Regions from separate parts of the Clostridium lapidicellarium genome, predicted to be linked through region 2. Evidence: riboswitches for the same ligand, from Rfam matches in the RefSeq annotation. Region 2 holds a riboswitch; the other holds the start of a gene.
The links. Region 2 has a riboswitch for glycine ahead of gcvT (glycine cleavage system aminomethyltransferase GcvT). Riboswitches for the same ligand answer to the same signal wherever they lie in the genome.
Positions count from the first base shown of each region.

Region 1: it holds a riboswitch for glycine, as region 2 does, so the genes downstream of both, AB8S09_RS09090 (GrdX family protein) here and gcvT (glycine cleavage system aminomethyltransferase GcvT) in region 2, are expected to answer to the same signal.

Region 1 is NZ_JBGFFE010000011.1:69,302-72,519, reverse strand. It holds gene trxB (thioredoxin-disulfide reductase) at 1-819, opposite strand, end outside; gene AB8S09_RS09090 (GrdX family protein) at 891-1,301, opposite strand; glycine riboswitch at 1,334-1,390, opposite strand; glycine riboswitch at 1,393-1,548, opposite strand; gene AB8S09_RS09085 (ATP-binding protein) at 1,667-2,257, opposite strand; gene AB8S09_RS09080 (Crp/Fnr family transcriptional regulator) at 2,369-3,046, shown strand.
Region 2 is NZ_JBGFFE010000025.1:29,605-32,822, forward strand. It holds gene AB8S09_RS13490 (nitrogenase component 1) at 1-263, shown strand, start outside; gene AB8S09_RS13495 (nitrogenase component 1) at 247-1,584, shown strand; glycine riboswitch at 1,763-1,857, shown strand; gene gcvT (glycine cleavage system aminomethyltransferase GcvT) at 1,914-3,020, shown strand; gene gcvH (glycine cleavage system protein GcvH) at 3,038-3,218, shown strand, end outside.

The DNA of each region.
Region 1 (3,218 bases), on a different contig from region 2:
GGCAAATACTCCGGAAATGTTTGTTTTCATATCTTCATCCGTTATTATATAGTTTCTATCATCCATAGTTAACTTTCCCTTGAAAAGCTGTGATATGGGCTCATATCCCACAAACACAAAACATCCATCTACCTTCAACTTCCTGTTTTCACCTGTAATTTTATTCTTTAAGATCAATCCCTCGAGTATTTCGTCCCCTACAGCCCCTACTACAATAGAATTCCATATAAACTTTATTTTGGGATTGTTAAAGGCCCTTTCCTGCAGTGATTTTGTTGCCCTCAAGGCATCTCTCCTGTGTATAACCGTAACACTGCTAGCAAATTTTGTAAGATAAATTGCTTCGGTGATAGCTGAATCTCCACCGCCTACTACCGCTACATCCAGGTCTGTAAAGAAATCGGCGTCGCAAGTTGCACAGTAGGAAATTCCTCTTCCTCTCAATTTCCTTTCATTATTGAAGCCTGAAAGTCTTGGATTTGCACCTGTGGCAATTATTATTGTCCTGGCCCTATAGGTTTCCTTCTTGCTCTTCAATACCTTGATTGCACCATCAATATCCAAATCTACTATCTCATCTTTTGCAAACTTCACTCCAAAGTCCAAAGCCTGCTTTTTCATTCTCTCGCTTAAACTGGCTCCCGTACAATTTTCAATGGAACCCGGATAATTATCAAGTTCATCCGTGGTAGTTATCTGCCCACCATATTTCGCCCTCTCTATCAACAAAGTATCCATCTTGGATCTTGCTGCATAGAGACCTGCCGACAGACCAGCTGGCCCTCCGCCAATTATTATACAATCGTATAAATGTTCCATACTCATACCTCCTAATATTGTTAAAATATAAACAGTTCTTTATATTCATGTCCCTGCTCACACATAAATTATCAAAGATTATATCTGATCAAATCATAATCTACTACTGAAAAGTCATCCAGCACTTTTTTACTCCAATGTGAAACACCATAATCCCTTAAAAATTTTTGAGTAGTATGAATTCCCATCTCTATATAATTTAAAGACTCCACATCTACAGTATTCTCAGTTGTTTTAGATATTATGACAGTCCTATACGGGACCTCATTGGGCTTCACACCACTTACAAGTGGATGAGTAAGCAGCCTGTGATTTTTATGTATGTAATCTCTAGCTTTTTTTAATACATCCATGGCACTGCCGTCTATGAAATCAATTTCATATCTGTCTGACAGCTTTTCCCTGCATGTTGGATTATTAGTAATTACCATTATGGGTTCTACCATATCATTTTTTCCTTTCAAATTTTTCCTGTTAAACATAAAATAAGGACACGATAAAAGAATTCTCTTTTACCCTGTCCTTTTTACCTGAGAGATTTACTCCTTCGGTGACAAAAACTTTCCAGAGTTTTGTCCTTTTTCGGTCCTTTGACCTGAGAGATTCATATTATCTAAGAGAAATAACACTTACCCCTTCGGCTATCCATTCAAGGATGCTGTAGAACAAAAGTCTGCAGCTAAGTGGTTTTCAAAATTAATTTTCCACTTAATCTCCCGAAAAATTCATCCAAAATTTATAATATTAACTTTTCTACTTTTATTATATATTACATCAGAACACTTTTCCACATTTCTCAACGACATTCCATATTTCATTTTTTGATACATCCCATAAAATTATCATATTAATTTTTATCTTCTATAATATTTCCTTCAATAGATATTACAACTTCCCTATAGGGAACCATCATTCCAGAATTCAGCATTGAATTTTTAACCGCATTTACAATTCCGCCACAGCAGGGTACCTCCATCCTCACTACAGTTATGCTTTTCAAATTATTGTTTTTTATGATATCGGTAAACTTCTCCTCATAATAATCTATATCATCCAGCTTTGGACATCCTATTAAAACAATATGACCCTTTATAAAATCTCTGTGGAAATTTCCATAAGCATAAGACGTACAATCTGCCGCTATTAAAAGTTCTGCATTTTTCAAATAGGGAGCCCTGGGATTTACAAGCTTCAGCTGAACCGGCCATTGTCCGAGTTCCGATACATTTCCTTTATAATTTCTGCTTTCCCTCTCAATTATATCTATTGCACCTCTAGGACACTCCGGAAGGCAGTCTCCAAGGCCATCACAGTATTCATCACCTTTAAGCCGTGCTTTACCACCCACCAATTCTATGGCACCTTCATGACAGGCATTTACACACAAACCGCATCCATCACATTTTTCTCTATCTATATTGACGATCTTTCTCTTCATCATAAATTCCTCCCTTGTTTTTATGCCTATATTATAATAAAATAAAATCATACAATCCGTATCCTATGTTACTGTAAAATAATATTTTTATATATCAAAGCGGAGGAAAATATGAAAAATATATATGACGTATTGAGCAACTGCATATTGATGAAAAACTTTTCAGAAAACGATATTGAAAAATTGCTTGCAAAGATAGAATATACTCCCAGAAAATATTCAAAGGGAGAGGTAATAGCAATTGAAGAATCGGATTGTTCAAAAATAGGAATAGTCATAGACGGAAATGTAGAGGTACAGAAGACATTTTCTTCGGGGAAAGTCATAACTTTAGGTATCTTAAGGGAAAGCGATATATTCGGGGAAGTTATAATATTCTCCAACAGAAATACCTATCCGGCCACTATAACTGCATCGAGCAGTACTTCTGTAATGTTTATATCCAAAGAAGACATATTAAAACTATGTAATATTTTCCCCATGTTTTTAAAAAACTTTATGTCTCTTTTATCCGATAAAATACTCATGTTGAATAAAAAGCTCAAAAATATATCCTATGAAACCATACGTCAGAAAATTTCTTCTTACATATTGGAAGAATACCATCAGCAGAAAAATTTAAAAATATATTTAAACTGTACCAGAAAGGAAATGGCGGATCAGCTGGGAATTCCAAGGCCGTCTCTTTCAAGAGAGCTCATAAACATGAAAAAAGACAATCTAATAGATTTTAACAAAAACCTCATATTTATAAAAGATATAGACTCTCTGGAAGACCTGCTTCTTTGAAGTAAAAAAAGGGAAACGAAAATCGTCTCCCTTCTACTTACTACTTAGCATATTCCTCTTCCACATCCACCACATAATAACAATAATATAATTATTATTATTATTGCACTGCTTCCGCTTCTACCACCACTACAACATCTGTGTGACATATAAAGACCCCCCCTTATTATCT
Region 2 (3,218 bases):
CCGACCTGCTGGTAGCCAGACACGGTGGGATGTCTTCCTGGGGACCAAAGCTTGGAATACCTACATTTTTAATGGGGGATGAGCAGTTTGGACTTGGATACGGGGGACTTATAAATTATGGCAATAAAATAATTGATGTTCTTGCCACTAAAGAATTTGTAAAAAATATTGCCTGTCACTGTGAGCTTCCCTATACCGATTGGTGGTTGAAGCAGGATCCCTGTACTTTTCTAGGAGGTGGATGTAATGGCAAAAACGACTGATATAGTTGAGCAGCCCAGGCATTATTGTGCATTGGGAGCGGAACAGTCTGTATTGGCCATCAAAAAAGCTATTCCAATAATACACTCCGGTCCTGGCTGCGGAATCAAGCTTTATGACGGACTGAGTGTCGCCTCGGGATACCAGGGTATAGGATATTCAGGCGGGAGCTCTGTTCCCTGTACAAATACAACTGAAAGGGAAGTTGTATTTGGGGGAGAAAAAAGATTGAGACAGGTTATAGATGGAGCTTTGAAAGTTTTAAAAGCTGATCTGTTAGTGGTTTTGACAGGGTGCACTGCGGACATAATAGGGGATGATGTGGAAGAAATAGTAAGTGAATATAGAGATAGGGGTATTCCGATAGTCTGCGCCGAGACAGGTGGATTCAGGGGGAGTAATTTTAAAGGGCACGAGATGGTGGTTGAAGCCATCATAGATCAATTTATAGGGGAAAAGAGAGTAAAAGTGAAGAGAGGTCTTGTAAATGTTTGGTCTGTGCTTCCCTATCAAGATTCCTTCTGGACCGGCAATTTGCTGGGAATAAAAAAGCTGCTTCAGGGAATAGGCCTTAAAGTAAATATACTTTTTGGTACGGAGTCGAAAGGGGTGAATGAGTGGAAGACAATTCCCGACGCCCAGTTTAATCTGGTGCTTTCACCCTGGGTGGGGCTGAATATTGCAAAGCATCTGGAAAAGAAGTATGGGACTCCATACCTGCACTATCCAATACTGCCAATAGGGGCAAAGGAAACCGGCAAATTTTTGAGAACTGTTGCAGAATTTGCACAACTGGACAGGAAAAGAGTTGAAGAATTTATAGAAAAGGAGGAAAAGAGATTTTATTATTATATTGAGAGGTCCTTGGACTTTTTCATAGAATTTAGATATGATATGGCAGATAGGTTTTTTAATATAACGGATTCTTTTTATGCGCTGGGAATAAGCAAATTTCTGGTGAATGAACTTGGAATTGTCCCGGGACAGCAGTATATAACGGATGACACTCCTGAAAAATATAGACATGGCATAAAACAGGAATTTGTCCACCTGTCGGATACTTTTTCTTCAAAGGTTATATTTGAAATAGACGGAGGTAAAATTCATGAAAGCCTGAGAAAATATCCCCTTGAAAATTACAGGCCTCTTATATTGGGAAGTTCCTGGGACAGGGATATAGCTTCTGAGCTGAATGGATTTTGGATAAATATATCTATTCCAGTTCTGCACAGGCTGGTGCTGAACAGGAGTTACGTCGGATACAGCGGCGGATTGACCCTGATGGAGGATATATACAGCAGTATATTGAATACCTATAAATAATATACTCAATTGGAAATATTTTATTGAAATAATTTGCTTTAGGATGTATTATTAATGTAGTAGTATAAAAGTTGGTTTGGATGATTGTGGCGTGAGATAACAACGTATGTTAACCGAAGGAGCAATGATATATTTTCACAACTATATCAGAAACTTTCAGGTATAATATAACGTCATGGGACAAAGCTCTGGAAAATCTGCATTTTAAAGCAGTACCGAAGGTGAAAGATGTTTTGCATCGAAACTCTCAGGTAAATGAACAGGGACATGTGAACAGTTTGTTTTCATGTCTTTTTTGCTATCTAAAAATATGATCAGGAGGGTTTGCTGTGGAGAAATTAAAGAAAACTGCACTGTTTGATTCCTATAAAAAATATGGTGCAAAGATGATAGATTTTGCAGGATGGTCTATGCCGGTACAATTTGAGGGCATAATACCCGAACACAATGCGGTCAGGGAAAAAGCTGGTTTATTTGATGTTTCGCATATGGGTGAAGCTGATATAAGGGGAAAAGATGCCCTGAAATTTGTACAGAATTTGATTACAAATGATGCATCTGTGCTTGAGGACAATCAGGTGATGTACAGCCCCATGTGTTATCAAAATGGCGGAGTTGTAGATGATATTATAGTATACAGATTTGATGGAGGACATTTCTTCTTGGTCATAAATGCTGCAAACATTGAAAAGGATATCAACTGGATGCTTGAAAATTGTGATGGTTTTGATGTGAAAATTGCAAATATATCTTCTTCCATTATACAGCTGGCACTTCAGGGACCTGAAGCCCAAAACATACTTCAAAAACTCACCGATGTGAATTTGGAGGAAATTAAGTTTTTCTTTTGCAGGAGGGATGTATCGGTCTGCGGGAGAAAATGCATGATATCCAGAACAGGATATACGGGAGAAGATGGGTTTGAAATTTATTCCAGTACTGAAAATGCAGAATATCTGTGGAACAATATACTTGAAGCCGGAAGGAAAGAGGGCATAAAACCAGTGGGACTAGGTGCAAGAGATACACTGAGGTTTGAAGTGAATCTCCCTCTCTATGGCAATGAACTTTCTGAATTCATTACTCCTCTTGAAGCCGGACTGGGATTTTTTGTAAAACTGGACAAAAAAGATTTCATAGGGAAGATTTCCCTTTTAAAGCAGAAAAAAGAGGGGCTTAAAAGGAAGATAATTGGATTTGAAATGATAGACAGGGGTATTCCAAGAAAGGGATATGAGGTCTTTAAAGAAGATAGGAAGATAGGTGAAGTGACTACGGGATACAGATCCCCGTCACTAAAGAAGAATTTGGGACTTGCTCTTGTAAACTCGAGTTATTCCAGACTTGGAACTGAGATTTTTGTAAAAATAAGAGGCAGGTTTCTTAAAGCGGAAGTTGTAAATAAAAGATTTTATAAAAAAAATTATAAAAAATGATGGGGAGGAAGTTGTAGATGAAAACTTTAGAGGGAGCATTTTATACGAAGGATCACGAATGGATAAAGGCAGATGATGGGAATAAAGCTTATGTGGGCATAACTGATTTTGCCCAGGATTCTTTAGGCGATATTGTATTTGTTGATTTGCCCGAGGTGGATTCAGAATTTGAGAAGGGTGAAGTCTTTGGAGCGGTGG